3 regions of the Kitasatospora sp. NPDC001527 genome follow, and region 1 is predicted to be linked to each of the others. Evidence: riboswitches for the same ligand, from Rfam matches in the RefSeq annotation. Region 1 holds a riboswitch; each other region holds the start of a gene.
The links. A riboswitch is a leader RNA that binds a small molecule or an ion and turns the genes downstream of it on or off. The one in region 1 is predicted to bind cyclic di-AMP.
Positions count from the first base shown of each region.

Region 2: linked by a shared signal. The riboswitch ahead of ABT238_RS21540 (transglycosylase family protein) and the one ahead of ABT238_RS22785 (M23 family metallopeptidase) in region 1 are both predicted to bind cyclic di-AMP.
Region 3: linked by a shared signal. The riboswitch ahead of ABT238_RS03650 (M23 family metallopeptidase) and the one ahead of ABT238_RS22785 (M23 family metallopeptidase) in region 1 are both predicted to bind cyclic di-AMP.

Region 1 is NZ_JBEPAM010000026.1:35,822-40,960, forward strand. Features, by position in the region: gene purB (adenylosuccinate lyase) at 1-801, shown strand, start outside; gene ABT238_RS22780 (MFS transporter) at 919-2,445, opposite strand; cyclic di-AMP (ydaO/yuaA leader) riboswitch at 2,756-2,923, shown strand; gene ABT238_RS22785 (M23 family metallopeptidase) at 2,927-3,904, shown strand; gene ABT238_RS22790 (APC family permease) at 4,259-5,139, shown strand, end outside.
Region 2 is NZ_JBEPAM010000023.1:102,668-107,806, forward strand. Features, by position in the region: gene ABT238_RS21535 (cytochrome P450 family protein) at 108-1,409, shown strand; cyclic di-AMP (ydaO/yuaA leader) riboswitch at 1,641-1,789, shown strand; gene ABT238_RS21540 (transglycosylase family protein) at 1,795-2,742, shown strand; gene eno (phosphopyruvate hydratase) at 2,997-4,283, shown strand; gene ABT238_RS21550 (FtsB family cell division protein) at 4,433-4,933, shown strand; gene ABT238_RS21555 (DUF501 domain-containing protein) at 4,905-5,139, shown strand, end outside.
Region 3 is NZ_JBEPAM010000003.1:22,771-27,909, reverse strand. Features, by position in the region: gene ABT238_RS03665 (TetR/AcrR family transcriptional regulator) at 1-57, opposite strand, end outside; gene ABT238_RS03660 (alpha/beta fold hydrolase) at 152-979, opposite strand; gene ABT238_RS03655 (YiaA/YiaB family inner membrane protein) at 1,099-1,389, opposite strand; cyclic di-AMP (ydaO/yuaA leader) riboswitch at 1,636-1,804, shown strand; gene ABT238_RS03650 (M23 family metallopeptidase) at 1,817-2,686, shown strand; gene ABT238_RS03645 (hypothetical protein) at 2,763-3,209, opposite strand; gene ABT238_RS03640 (hypothetical protein) at 3,392-4,294, opposite strand; gene ABT238_RS03635 (GNAT family N-acetyltransferase) at 4,338-4,925, shown strand; gene ABT238_RS03630 (sensor domain-containing protein) at 5,051-5,139, shown strand, end outside.

The DNA of each region.
Region 1 (5,139 bases):
CTCGCCGAGCTGGAGCGCCGGGTCGCCGCGCACCTCGGCTTCGACAACGTGCTCACCAGCGTCGGCCAGGTCTACCCGCGCTCGCTGGACTTCGAGGTGCTGACCGCCCTCGTCCAGCTGGCGGCCGCGCCGTCCAGCCTGGCCAAGACCATCCGCCTGATGGCCGGCCACGAGCTGGTGACCGAGGGCTTCAAGGAGGGCCAGGTCGGCTCCTCGGCGATGCCGCACAAGATGAACACCCGCTCCTGCGAGCGGGTCAACGGCCTGGCCGTGATCCTGCGCGGCTACGCGTCGATGACCGGCGAGCTGGCCGGCGACCAGTGGAACGAGGGCGACGTCTCCTGCTCGGTGGTCCGCCGGGTCGCGCTGCCGGACGCCTTCTTCGCCTTCGACGGCCTGCTGGAGACCTTCCTGACCGTCCTCGACGAGTTCGGTGCCTTCCCGGCCGTGATCGAGGCCGAGCTGGACCGCTACCTGCCGTTCCTGGCCACCACCAAGGTGCTGATGGGCGCGGTTCGGGCGGGCGTCGGCCGGGAGACCGGGCACGAGGTCATCAAGGAGCACGCCGTCGCCTCCGCGCTCGCGATGCGGGCCGGCGCCCGGGAGAACGAGCTGCTGGACCGGCTGGCGAACGACGAGCGGATCCCGCTGGACCGGGCCGCGCTGGACGCGCTGCTGGCCGACCGGCTGTCCTTCACCGGTGCGGCCGGGGCGCAGGTCGCCGAGGTCGTCCGGCAGATCGAGGCCGTCGCGGCCGCGTACCCGGAGGCCGCCAAGTACGCGCCGGGCGACATTCTCTGACGAAGCGCCGTCTGCCCGCCCCGGTTCGGGGCGGGCAGGTGACGCCCCGAACCGGGGGGGCGCCGGTGCCGAATGGCCGGAGCGCCCCGGGCAGGCGAGTCACCGCCCCGTCGCCGGTCAGACGGCGGGGCTCTCGCCGTGCTCGGCCCGGGTGGCGGCGGGGTGGCCGGGGTCCAGGGGCGGGGCGTTGGTGGCGCACGCGTAGCGGCAGTCCGGCTCGGCCACCGGGTGCGCGTCCTCCGGGGCCAGGACGTTGCCGTGCACGGTGACCAGCGCGATCAGACCGCCGGCCACGAGCAGCCCGGCGCAGATCAGCATCGCCGTGCGGAAGGCGGAGTCAACCGCGTCGGGGACCCGGTAGGCGTCGCCGCTCAGGCCGGCCAGCGCGGGCAGCGCGGCGACCGCCAAGAGGCCGGCCGCCCGGGCCGCGGCGTTGTTGACGCCGCTGGCGATGCCCGCGTGCCGCACCTCCACCGCCGCCAGCACGGTGGCGGTCAGCGGGGCGACCAGCAGCACCATGCCGCTGCCCATCACCGCGGCGGCGGGCAGCACGTCCGTCCAGTACGAGGCGTCGGGGCCGATCCGCAGCATCAGCAGCACGCCCGCCGCGCAGAGCATCGGGCCGACGGTGAGCGGCAGCCGGGGGCCGATCCGCTTGCCCAGCTGGCCGGCCCGGGCGGACAGCGCCAGCATGATCACGGTGATCGGCACCAGGGCCAGCCCGGAGACCAGCGGGGAGAAGCCGGAGACGATCTGCAACTGGACGACCAGCAGGAAGAAGACGCCGCTGAACGCCGCGTAGACGGCGAGGGTGACCAGGTTCACGGCGGTGAACAGCCGTGAGGAGAAGAGGCCGAGCGGCAGCATCGGCTCCGGGGTGCGGCGCTCGACGGTGATGAAGGCGGCGCCCAGCAGCAGGCCCGCCACGCCGGTGACCCAGACCACGGCGGACAGGCCGTTCCCGGCGGCGGTCAGCGCATAGGTGACCGTGCCCAGCGCCAGGGCGGCCAGCACCGCGCCGAGCACGTCGAAGCGGCCGGTCGCGGACTCGTCCCGGCTCTCCGGCACGTGCCGGGCGGAGACCACCACCACCAGCGCCGCCAGCGGCAGGTTCAGCAGGAAGATCCAGCGCCAGCCGGGCCCGTCCACCAGCCAGCCGCCGAGGAACGGGCCGACCGCCGCCGAGACCCCGCCGAACCCCGACCAGAGGCCGACGGCCGCCGAGCGGTCCTCCGGGTGGAAGACCGCCTGGAGCATCGCCAGCGAGCCGGGGGTGAGCAGCGCCCCGCCGATGCCCTGCACGGCACGCGCCAGGATCAGCACCTCGATGGTGGGCGCGGCGGCGCAGGCCGCGGAGGCGGCGGCGAACCAGACCACGCCGAGCAGGAAGACCCGGCGCCGGCCGTACCGGTCGCCGAGCGCTCCGCCGAGCAGGATCAGGCCCGCCAGGGTGAGCAGATAGGCGTTGAGCGTCCATTGCAGGGCGTCGAGCTGGGCGCCGAGATCGGCGCCGATCCGGGGCAGCGCGACGTTCACGACGGTTCCGTCGAGCATCGCCATGCTGGAGCCGAGCACCGTCGCCAGAAGTACCCAGCGACCCCGCGCGGTGCTCAACCGCAGGGTGCCGGCCTCGGAGGTGGCCACGGCCCATGGTCCGTCCCGCGGGGCCGACGTGACAAGGGTCACCGGGGGTGTGTCGGGGGATCTCCGCTGCGTGAGTGATCGTGTGCGTACCGACTCCGATGTCGGCGCAGGGTCGTGGATCACCTGCGCACTGTGAATGGATTGTGTGCGTACTGTGCATGCCTTTTCGGCGGAGTGTCACGGGGGTGCGGACTTTGGTCCCGGGTCGTGGAGATCGACATTGCTTCACCCGAACGGATGAGTTTTAGTTCAGCGACCGCCCGGCGTCAGCCCGGGTGGCCACCGGGTGGAACGCCTAGTCCTGCCGCTGCCCGGTGGTACGCAACGAACTCTGTACGGCAGGAGCGGGGGACCCACAGGTAAGTCGCCGGACCCGAATTCTTCGCGGACCGGCTTGGGGTGAAGCCGCCTTTCACGCGGCCGGGCAACTCCAGCCCGAACCCGACAGCTCACCTCGCAGGCGTCGGAGAGGACATTTTCCATGCCCGCACAGGCTCGTCGTATCGCCCTGCCCCGCGCCGCCCGGATCGGCATCGCCACCGCCGTCACCGGTGCCGCCTTCGCCCTCCCGCTGGTGACCACCGTCACCGCCCAGGCCCACGAGGTCCCGGCCGCCCCGGCCGCGAAGACCGCTCCGGCCGCGAAGACCGCTCCGGCCGCTCCCGCCGCCCCGGCCGCCCCGGCCGCCGCCCCGGTCGCGGACAGCTACAAGGTCGTCGGTGGGGACACCCTCTCGAAGATCGCCGCCGCGAAGAACGTGGACGGCGGCTGGCAGGCGCTGTACGAGCACAACCGCTCGGTCATCGGCGCCAACCCGAACCTCATCTTCCCGGGCCAGCAGCTCGCGCTCGGCGCCAAGGCCGCCCCGGCCGCCAAGCCGGCCGCGCCCGCCGCCAAGCCGAAGGTCTCGCAGGACGCGGTGAAGCCGGCCGCCCCGAAGCCGGCCGCCCCCGCCACCACCGCCGCCAAGCCGGCCGCCCCGGCCGTCAAGCCCGCCGTCCAGCCCCAGACCGTCGCCGCCCCGGTGGCGACCCCGGTCGTCGCCGCCACCTCCGGCTTCGTCGCCCCGCTGGCCAACCCGAAGCTCGGCACCGCCTACGGCGTGGCCGGCTCGATGTGGGCCTCCGGTCACCACACCGGCGCCGACTTCGTCGCCTCGACCGGGACCCCGCTGCGCGCCATCGCGGCCGGCACCGTGGTGAAGGCCGGCAACGGCGGCGCCTACGGCAACGAGGTCGAGATCAAGCTCGCCGACGGCAAGTACGCCCAGTACGCGCACCTGTCCTCGATCGGCGTCAAGGTCGGCCAGACCGTCACCGTCGGCCAGCAGATCGGCCTCTCCGGCGCGACCGGCAACGTGACCGGCCCGCACCTGCACTTCGAGGTCCGCACTGGCTCGGAGTACGGCTCGGACATCGACCCGATCGCCTACCTGCGGGCGCACGGCGTCTCGATCTGACCCTCGGGCCGGATCGCACCAGCCACCGCTGGGTGCGGGGCGAAACGACTCCTCCGGAATGGTCATGTCGGGTGACCGCTCGACCGGGTGATCGCCGCACCTCCAGTGGACCGACGGGCGCGGGACACGCCCGTCCGGCCGGCCCGGTTCGCGAGACCTCTCGCGGGCCGGGCCGGCCGTCGCCGTTTCCGGTCGAACGGGACGACCGGGGCTTCGAACGGCGCGTCAACCCTGTGAGGGTGACGGCGGGTCACCTCTCGTTGCGGGCTCGCCCGCCGCGCCCCGATGCTGTCGGGCAGTCATCGTCCGACCGGTCCGGCGGGCGGCACAGCCACGGCGGGTGAAGGGGGCCGGATGGCCGACCAGAGCGGGCAGGCGGAGTCGCGCCCGGAGGTGGACCGGCTGAAGGCGGACTCGGTCGGCCTGCCGGGCGTGGTGTTCATGGCGGTCGCCACGGCGGCGCCGATCACCGCGATGACCGGCAACCTCCCGATCGTCATCGGCCAGGGCAACGGCGCCGGCGCGCCCGCCGCGTACGTCTTCGCGACCCTGGTGCTCACCGTCTTCTCGATCGGCTACGTGGCGATGGCCCGCCATCTCACCTCGGCCGGGGCGTTCTACGGCTACATCTCGCACGGGCTCGGCCGGGTCGTCGGGATGGCGTCGGGTCTGCTGGCGGTGCTCGCCTACATCGTCTTCGAGGCGGCGGTGATCGGCTTCTTCGCGTACGCGCTGCGCGGGCTGGTCGCCGCGCAGCTGGGGGTGGAGCCGCCCTGGGGCTGGTACGCGGCGCTCGGGCTGCTGGTGATCGGGGTGATGGCCTGGTTCGACCTGCACCTGACCGCGCGGGTGCTCGGGGTGGCGCTGGTGCTGGAGGTCGCCGTGCTGGGCGCCGTCTCGCTGGCCGTGCTGCTCACCGGCGGCGGGCCGGACGGGATCGTCGGGCGGGCGGTCGATCCGCTGAACGCCTTCCGCGGCGTGGACGGGGCCGGGTCGGCGGGCGCCGGGCTGGGGCTGTTCTTCGCGTTCTGCTCCTGGGTGGGCTTCGAGTCCACCGCGATGTACGGCGAGGAGTCCCGCGACCCGAAGCGGGTGGTGCCGAGGGCGACGCTGATCTCGGTGGTCGGGGTCGGGCTGTTCTACGTCCTCGTCTCCTGGATGATCGTCTCCGGCAACGGCGTGCGGCACGCGGTGGAGGTCGCCCAGGGCCTGGTGCCGGGCAAGGACGGCACCAG
Region 2 (5,139 bases), on a different contig from region 1:
TCACGCCTGCCGTGCACGACGGGCTTCGGACGCGGCCCCGACGGCCGCCCCGACGGCCGCGCGCACGCCGTGCGGTGGCCCGGACACGCCCGGGATACCGTCGACCCATGCCAGCTCAGCCCGACCCCGCCCGCCCGCCCCTGTTCACCTGGGAGTTCGCCGCCGATCCGTACCCCGCGTACGCGTGGCTGCGCGAGCACGAGCCGGTGCACCGGACCACCCTGCCGAGCGGGGTGGAGGCGTGGCTGGTCACCCGGTACGCGGACGCCCGGCAGGCGCTCGCGGACAGCCGGCTCTCCAAGAACCCGGTGCACCACAGCGAGCAGGCCCACCGCACCGGCCGGGTCGGCATCCCGGGCGAGCGCCAGGCCGACCTCATGACGCACCTGCTGAACATCGACCCGCCGGACCACACCCGGCTGCGCCGGCTGGTGTCCAAGGCGTTCACGCCGCGCCGGGTGGCGGCGTTCGAGCCGCGGGTGCAGCAGCTGACCGACCGGCTGATCGACGGCTTCGCGGCCCGCGGGTCCGCCGACCTCATCCACGAGTTCGCGTTCCCGCTCCCCATCTACGCGATCTGCGACCTGCTCGGGGTGCCCGCCGAGGACCAGGACGACTTCCGGGACTGGGCCGGGATGATGCTGCGACACACCAAACCGGGCCACGGCAGCGGTCAGCGCGGCGGCGTGGGGCGCGCGGTGAAGCGGATGCGGGCCTACCTGGCGGAGCTGATCCACCGCAAGCGGGCGGACCTCGGCGACGACCTGATCTCGGGGCTGATCCGGGCCAGCGACCACGGCGAGCACCTGACCGAGAACGAGGCCGCGGCGATGGCCTTCATCCTGCTGTTCGCCGGCTTCGAGACGACGGTCAACCTGATCGGCAACGGCGTGTACGCGCTGCTGCGCAACCCGGGGCAGCGCGCCCTGCTCCAGGAGTCGGTCGGCCGCGGCGAGAGCGCGCTGCTGGAGACCGGGATCGAGGAACTGCTGCGCTACGACGGGCCGGTGGAGCTGGCCACCTGGCGGTTCGCGGCCAGTCCGCTGACCATCGGCGGGGTGGAGATCCCGGTCGGCGACCCGGTGCTGGTGGTGCTCGCGGCGGCGGACCGGGACCCGGCGCGGTTCGCCGACGAGAACACCCTGGACCTGGCCCGGACGGACAACCCGCACCTGGGGTTCGGGCACGGCATCCACTACTGCATCGGCGCGCCGCTGGCGCGGCTGGAGGGGCGGGCCGCGCTGGCCACCCTGCTGACCCGGCTGCCGGACCTTCGGCTCGCCGCCGACCCCGGGGACCTGCGCTGGCGCGGTGGTCTGATCATGCGTGGACTTCGTGAACTTCCGGTGGAATTCACGCCGGAGAAAAGGCCTGACCTGGCCGTTCCCGGCGGCGCCTGCGAGGCCTGACGGACACCCACGACACGCTGACGGATGCTCTCCGAACCGTGTTTCACAGGGGTCTGAACCCGCATCAATCCGGACATACCGCTTCGGTTGGTAGGCAATCCATCACGTGACGTGATGTTCGTGTGATATCGACGATATGAGCTTGTGATTGCTCTGAAGATCTGTCTACTCTCCGTGGAGCCCGCCGCTGCGGGCCCCGTCCGCGGAACGCCGAGTCCTGCCCGCCGCGTCACGGGAAACCGACCAGAACCCTGGGCAGGGGCGGGGGAACCAGGTTTCGTGCCGTCTCCCACGGCTAGGGGTGAAGCCGCCTCCGCGCGGCCGGGCCACCTCCCGGTCCGAACCCGACAGCTCACCTCGCAGGCGTGCGGAGAGGGACCTCGTCATGCTGTTCGTTGGAACCGGTCGTCACCGTCGCCGTACCCAGGCCGAGAAGGCCATCGCCGTCGCCGGTGTCGCCGGCGTCGGGCTGGCCATGCCCATCCTGAGCGCCACCGGCGCCTCCGCCGCCCCGGTCTCCACCTGGGACGCGGTCGCCCAGTGCGAGAGCGGCGGCAACTGGAGCATCAACACCGGCAACGGCTTCTACGGCGGCCTCCAGTTCACCCCCAGCACCTGGAAGGCGTACGGCGGCGCCGCCTACGCGCCGCAGGCCAACCAGGCCTCGAAGGCGCAGCAGATAGCGGTCGCCGAGAAGGTCCTCGCCTCGCAGGGCCCGGGCGCCTGGCCGGTCTGCTCCAAGAAGGCCGGCCTGAGCAAGGGCGGCGCCCCGGCGGCGGTCGACACCTCGACGGACGCCAAGCCGGCCGCCCCGAAGCCGCAGGCCCAGCCGCAGCAGCAGACCCCGAAGGCCGCCGCCCCGAAGCCGGCCGCCGCTCCGCAGGCCCAGCCGCAGCAGCAGGCCGCCAAGCCGCAGGCCCGGCAGTACGCGCCGCAGAGCGCCCAGCAGCAGCCCAAGCAGCAGACGCCGCAGCCCAAGCAGCAGGCCCCGCAGGTCCAGCAGCAGGCTCCGCAGTCCCCGGCCTTCTCCGGCAAGGCCGGCTGGGACGCCGACGCCAAGGTGTACTGGTACCAGAGCAACGGCGCCTGGTACTGGACCAGCCACCAGAGCGTCTACCAGCAGTACGCCGGCCAGGCCGCCCAGAGCGCCCCCGCCGCCCCGCAGCAGTCGGCCGGCCAGGGCTACACCGTCCGCTCCGGCGACACCCTCGCCGGGATCGCCGCCGGCCAGGGCGTCTCCGGCGGCTGGCACGCCCTGTACGACGGCAACCGCGGCACCATCGGCGCCGACCCGAACCTGATCGTCCCCGGCCAGGTCCTGACCCTCGGCTGACACCCGTTCGACCGGCGAGGTCCGGCCGAGCGGACGGAGGGGGCCGATTGGGCCCCCTTCGTCCGCATCCGGACCTCTCCGGCCGGGCAACCAGGTGAACTACCGGTGGGTAGCCGGGCCACACGCTGAGACGGAGCCGAGGTCGACGTGGCCCGGACAGCCCGTGCGGTTAGGCTCTGGTCGTAACGACTCCGCAATCGTCCGGCCGACTGCACCCACCGTCAGCCGAACCTGCTTCCGCTAGGAGATGCCTCGTGCCGTCCATCGATGTCGTCGTAGCCCGTGAGATTCTCGACTCGCGCGGCAACCCCACGGTCGAGGTCGAGGTCGGCCTCGACGACGGCAGCACCGGCCGTGCCGCCGTCCCGTCGGGTGCCTCCACCGGTGCCTTCGAGGCGCTGGAGCTCCGCGACGGCGACAAGAACCGCTACTTCGGCAAGGGCGTGGAGAAGGCCGTCCTGGCCGTCATCGAGCAGATCGGCCCGGAGCTGGTCGGCTACGACGCCACCGAGCAGCGCCTGATCGACCAGGCCATGCTCGACCTGGACGCCACCCCGGACAAGTCCTCGCTCGGCGCCAACGCCATCCTGGGCGTCTCGCTGGCCGTCGCGCACGCCGCCTCCGAGGCCAGCGACCTGCCGCTGTTCCGCTACCTGGGCGGCCCGAACGCGCACGTCCTGCCGGTCCCGATGATGAACATCCTCAACGGCGGCTCGCACGCGGACTCCAACGTCGACATCCAGGAGTTCATGATCGCCCCGATCGGCGCGGAGTCCTTCTCCGAGGCCGTCCGCTGGGGCGTCGAGGTCTACCACACCCTCAAGGGCGTGCTGAAGGAGCGCGGTCTGTCGACCGGCCTGGGCGACGAGGGCGGCTTCGCCCCGAACCTGGACTCCAACCGCGAGGCCCTGGACCTCATCGTCGAGGCCATCCAGAAGGCCGGCTACGTGCCGGGCAAGGACGTCGCGCTCGCCCTGGACGTCGCCTCCTCCGAGTTCTACGAGGACGGCGCCTACCAGTTCGAGGGCAAGGCGCTCACCTCCGCCGAGCTCATCGAGTACTACGCCGGCCTGGTCGCCGCCTACCCGCTGGTCTCCATCGAGGACCCGCTGGACGAGTCGGACTGGGACGGCTGGAAGGCCATGACCGAGAAGCTGGGCGACAAGGTCCAGCTGGTCGGCGACGACCTGTTCGTCACCAACCCGGCCCGCCTGGCCCGCGGCATCGAGACCGGCACCGCCAACGCGCTGCTGGTGAAGGTCAACCAGATCGGCTCGCTGACCGAGACCCTGGACGCCGTCGAGCTGGCCCAGCGCAACGGCTACCGCTGCATGATGTCGCACCGCTCCGGCGAGACCGAGGACGTCACCATCGCCGACCTGGCCGTCGCCACCAACTGCGGCCAGATCAAGACCGGCGCCCCGGCCCGCTCCGAGCGGGTCGCCAAGTACAACCAGCTGCTGCGCATCGAGGAGATCCTCGACGACGCCGCCGAGTACGCCGGCCGCGGCGCCTTCCCGCGGTTCAAGCACGAGGGCTGAGCCCGCCCGGCGGCGCCCGGCCGGTATCGCCGGACGCCCGGTAGCGCACGCCTGACCGGTGCCCCGCCGTTCACCCCGTAGGGTGGACGGCGGGGCACCGTCGCGACCAGGAGGGGACACCGCAGATGGCAGGCTGGAGGATCCCGGGCTTGGCCGCCCGGCCTCGGTTCACGAGCCGGGCGACCGTCCTCGTGCTGGTGCTCTGCTCACTGGTGGCGATCCTGGCCTACCCGACGCGGCAGTTCGTCTCGCAGCGCTCGGAGATCTCGGCGCAGCGCGCCCGGGCCGAGCACGCCCGGCAGGAGGTCGAGCAGCTGCGCCGGGAGAAGGCCCGCTGGCAGGACCCGGAGTACGTCAAGGCGCAGGCCCGCACCCGGCTGCACTACGCGATGCCGGGGGAGACCCCGTACATCGCGGTCGACCCGGCGGCCCAGGACGCGGCGAAGTCCGCGCTGGGCGCGCCGCCGCCCGCGCAGGGCCCGGCGGCCGGTCCGGCGAAGGCTGCCCGGCCCTGGTACGCCAGCGTCTGGGACTCCGTGGACGCCGCTGCCGCCGCCGCACCGGTGGCCCCCGCCGCCCCGGGGCAGTCCGCCCCTCCCTCACCACCCGCCCCCGCCCCCGCTGGAGACAGCTCCTCCCATGACCACTGAGAACCACCCCACCGTCTCCGACGAGGACGTCGCGGCGATCGCCGCACAGCTCGGCCGGGTCCCGCGCGGCCTGCGCGGCGTGGCCCACCGCTGCCCGTGCGGCAACCCGGACGTCGTGGAGACGGCCCCCCGGCTGCCGGACGGCACGCCGTTCCCGACGCTGTACTACCTGACCTGCCCCAAGGCCGCCTCGCTGATCGGCACCC
Region 3 (5,139 bases), on a different contig from region 1:
GATGAGGGCGAGGGCGTGGCCGACGACCTGCTCGGGGGTCAGTCCGACTCGGGGCATGCGGTTCTCCTGGCTGGGTGCGGTGCGGTGCGGTGCGGGACGGGATCGGGCGGGTCGGGACGGCGGGACGGGCGCGGGGCGGGGGCGGCGGCGCTCAGGCCAGGCCGGCGAGGAAGGACAGCAGGGCGTCGGCCGTGGCCCGCGGGTGGTCGGCCATCGGGTAGTGTCCCGCCCCCTCGATCATCACCTTGCGCGCGTTCAGCGCGGCGGCCTGCCGGTCGGCGACCAGCTCCGGCTTCCCGAAGTCGGGATCCTTCGAGCCCATCACGACCAGCGCCGGGCAGCGCACGGCGGCGGTCCAGCCGGTGGGCGCCGAGTCGCCGCGCACGTAGCCGCGGGTGGCGGTCCTGCGGCCGGGGGTGCGCATCGCGGCGACCAGCGCGGCCACGTACTCCTCGTGGTCGGCCGGCTTGGGGCCCGGGTAGGCCATCCTGCGGTGGTAGAGGCCCCAGAACGCGGGCGAGCGCACCAGCAGCGCGCCCATCGCGCCGACCGCCAGGCGCTGCAGGGCGCCCGCCGGCACGTTCTCGACGAAGGCGTCGATCAGGACGATCCCGGCGACCCGCTCGGGGGCGTCCCCGGCGGCCCTGACGACGCTGGCGCCGGTGTAGGAACTGCCCGCCAGCACGGCCCGCTCGATGCCCAGGTGGTCCAGCAGGGCGAGGACGTCACCGGCGATCGCGGCGGGGGAGTAGTCGTCCCAGAGGATCGAGGACTCGCCGAAGCCGCGCAGGTCCATGGTGATCACCCGGCGGCCGGCGGCGGCCAGCAGCGGGCGCAGGTGCCGGTACGCGGCCCGACTGTCGAGCATCCCGGGGAGCAGGACGACCGGGGCGCCCTCGCCGCGCCCGGTGTCGTCGAAGGCGATCCGGCCGCCGGGCAGGTCGAGGTGGCGGGTGACGGGAGCGGTGGTGCCGTTCATGGGGAGCCTCCTGGGGCGGGACCGTCGGCGGAGCGCCGATAGCCATAAAGCTAAGGCTAATAGCCTTAGCCGTCAAGCTATCGGCGCGTCCGGCACGACCGGCCCGCCCGCGGGGCGGCTCAGACGCCCTCGACCTTGAACGGGTCGTGCTCGGTCAGCAGCTTGTCCAGCCGCGCCTGGTCGACCCGGGTCACCAGCTCGGTGGTCTCCTGCCGGTCCCGGACCACCTTGGACAGGGTGAACGTGGAGGTGATCGTGTAGAGCAGGCCGAGGGCGAGGAACGCCCGGGTCCAGGGCTCCACCGGGAGGAAGGCGATCCCGATGCCGAGGGCGGCGGCGGAGAGGGTGAAGGACAGCACGGCCTGGATGTAGTACGCGGCCGTGGTGCGGGACTGCATCGGTGTGCTCATGGGCGCCAGGATGGCCGCGCCGCGCCCGCCCGCACATGAGTAGGCGTACTCAAGTGAGGGGCCGTTCGTTGACGTCCCGACACGTTCGGTAGTGTCAGTTGTCATCAAACGTCCCAAATCGCCCACCGGGCAGCGTGGTGCCCGATCCGTATCCCGCCGTCACCAACGGATGGCTTGGAATCGGGGGGCTCTCGGATTAACGTTTGATAACGCAGCGCGGTCCGCAACGCCGTACCCAGACGGCACCGTGCGCCGTCGCCTAATCCCGCCGGCCGGCCTCCGGGCAGGCCAGGGAGCCGGGGAACCACGTTCCTTGGGGTGAATCGGCCGGGTCAGGCCCCGTCCAGGCCCAGCCGTAGGAGACCTTCCTGCTCCGAACCCGTCAGCTAACCCGGTAGGCGCGAAGGAAGGAAAGGAGCGCGCCTCCGTGGCGTCGACGCACACCCCGGCACATCCGTCCGGCTCCTCCACCGGCACCCGGCTGCTCGACCACCCGGGCCCGTACACCGGGCACGGCCCGTTCGGCGGCCCCGCCGACGAGACCGCCCCGCCGGCCGACCCGACCAGCCGGCACCGGATGCCCCGCCAGACCCGCGGCACCGCCCCGCTGCTCGGCGTCACCGCCGTCGCCGCCACCCTGGGCGCCACCGGCTTCGCCTCCGCCACCCCGGCCGCCGCGCCGGCGGTCGAGGCGCCCGACGAACAGCCGGTCGCGCTCTCCGCCGACCCCGGCCTCGCCCTCGCCGCCCGCATCCAGCTGCAGGCCGACAGCCAGCGCACCGCGGCCGAGGAGAACGCCCGCGTCCAGGCCGCCCAGGAGGCCGAGGCCAAGCGGGCCGCCCAGATCGCCCAGCAGGAGCAGGCCAGGCGCGCCGCCGAGGAGGCCGAGAAGGCCAAGCTCGCCGCCATCAAGCTGCCGGTGAAGGACTACCGGCTCTCCGCCCACTACGGGCAGAGCGCCCGCTACTGGGCCCACCTGCACACCGGCCTCGACTTCGCCGCCGACCAGGGCGAACCCGTCTACGCGGTCGGCCAGGGCACCATCACCTCGGCCGGCTGGGCCGGCGCCTACGGCTACCGGATCGTCGAGACCCTGCCCGACGGCACCGAGATCTGGTACTGCCACCTCTCCTCGATCATCAAGGGCTCCGGCAAGGTCGTCCCCGGCCAGCAGATCGGCAAGGTCGGCGCCACCGGCAACGTCACCGGCGCCCACCTGCACGTCGAGGTCCGCCCCGGCGGCGGCGCCCCCGTCGACCCGGAGAGCTGGTTCGAGCAGCACGGCGTCACCCCCTGACGCCTCCCGTCGGACACTGTGAGGGCTCCGCCCCGCCGGATCGCGTCCGGCGGGGCGGAGTTCTTCCAAGGGGGGATCAGCAGGTGACGGGCGCGGTGACGGTCGCGGTCGCCCCGTAGCCCCACGTGGTGGTCACGAGGGTGGCCGTCACGGTGGAGCCGCACGGCGCGGTGGCCGCGAGGTAGCCGAACCCGCGCCCGCCGGGCGGGAGTATGCCGGTCCCGCTGTCGGTGCCGAGCGACGCGCCGCCGACGACGCCGAGGGTCAGGCTGTACGAGGCGTCCTGCGCCGTCCAGCCGGGGGTCGGCGTCGTGTAGCCGCCGGCCGTCACGCCGGCGCCGTCGACCGTGACGCAGACGCGGTTCTGGAGGACACCGGCGAAGCCGTTGGCGCAGGTGCTCGTCGCGGCGGCCGCGGTGGTCGCCGTCGTGCCCGTGGTCTGCGCGGTGGCCTGGGCGGCGCCCGCGACACCGAGCGAGGACAGCGCGGTGGCGGCCGCCAGGATGGCGGAGAAACGATTCATCAGAATTCTCTCCTTCGAGAACGGGCAAAGGGAACCGTGGAGCGCATGTGATATGTCACGCTTCACATGGCCAAGCGATTCCACCGCGTGCGATCCATCAATCGCGGCCGGCCCCGAATCCCTTGAGGAGTGCCGGAATCGACCGCCCGGTGGCTCGAATCCACGGTCCCGCCGGACCGGCGCTATTCCGCCCCGTCCTCCTCGAACCCCTCCGCCGGTTCCAGGCCCGCCAGGTAGGCGTCGATCTCCTCCTGGCCCGGCTCCGGCGCCAGCTCCGGGAACTCCTCCACCAGCAGCCGAGGCAGCCCCGGCACCGTCCACGCGCCGGCCAGCTCCAGCGCCACCCGGACCGCGGCCTCCTCGAACGCCGTGAAGTCCCCGGCCAGCTCGTCCGGCATCGGCCGGCCCAGCGCCGTCAGCTCCGCCAGGTTCCGGTAGCTGCGCCGCATCAGCCCCTGCTCCAGCAGCCGGCGCGCGCCGTCGGTGGCCATCCCCACCGCCAGCGGCCGGGTCCCGGCACCCCAGCCCCCGTCGTCCACCGGGTCCAGCACGCCGTCCGCCTCCAGCGCCGTGAAGGCCGCCGACCGCTCCTCCTGCGACAGCTCCCGGAACCCCTCCAGCCAGGCCCGCACCGCCGCCTCCTCGCCGGTGTCCACCCCGGCCGCGCGCAGCAGCAGCGTGTACAGCCGGGGCCAGGTCACCAGGTCCGCCCGGCGCAGCAGCCCGGCCGCCACCTCGCCCTGCCACTCGGCCTCGGCGTGCAGCCGCTCCTGCCGCTTGGCGTTCAGCCGCTTCGCCGCCCGCTGGTGGTCGACCAGCAGCCGCACCGCCGCGCCGTACGCCAGCGGGTCCTGCCCCGGCTCCGGCTGGACGTACAGGTGGAGCTGCTCGTACAGCAGGTGCTCCACCGCGGCGGAGGTCAGTTCGGGCCAGCCGTCGCGCATCCTGCCGCCGCCCAGCTCCAGCAGCGCCAGCACCGCCCGCAGCGGGGCGCCGGCGACCGGCTCGCGGCCCTGCGCCTCCGCCCAGGCGAGCAGTTCGGCGGCCTTGGTGCGCGGGGCGAGCCGCAGGTCTTCGTCTTCCATAACCACGAACCGTAACCGCTGGTCGGCGGTAGGGTCGGGAGCCATGGTCCCCGTCCGACTCACCGGCCCCCGGCTGGCCATCCGCGAGTTCCACCACACCCCCGAGGACGTCGACGCGCTGCACGCGGTGTTCGGCGATCCGCGGGCCACCCGCTACCTCCCCTTCGCCCCGCGCGACCACGAGTCCTGCGCCGACCAGGTCGCCCAGTTCGTGGAGGAGGCGCAGAAGGAGAACCGCGAGGTCTACCGGCTGGCCGTCACCCGGCTCGCCGACGCCGACGACCCGGCCCGCGCCGTCCCGATCGGCAACGCCGCGCTCGGCCTCGTCCCCCACCACGCCGCCCACCTCGGCTACGCCCTGCGCCCCGACGTCTGGGGCCTCGGCTACGCGGGCGAGGTCGTCGCCCTGCTGCGCGACCTCGCCTTCGGCCCGCTCGGCCTGCACCGGCTGGAAGCCCGGGTGGACGTCGACAACGCCGCCTCGGTCCGGGTGCTGACCCGGGCCGGCTTCCGGCTGGAGGGCCGGGTCCGGCACGACTACCGGCGCCACGACGGCTGGCGCGACGCCTACCAGTACGCGCTCCTGGCCGAGGACGTCCCGGCCGGCGGGAGCGCCGTCGCGGGGGGATAACCCCACCCCCGGTTCGCCGGGGAGCAGGATGTCCGGGCGGCGCGCGCCCTGAGAGGCTGGCGGAGTCAGCAGGACAGACCCCACGAGCCCGAACCGCGACCGACCCGAGGGACCGAGATCCGGCCATGAGCACCCACACCATGCAGCGCGACGAGTACGACGAGTACGACGCGTACGACGGCCGCGAGGGCGGCGAGGGCGGCGAGCGCCACGC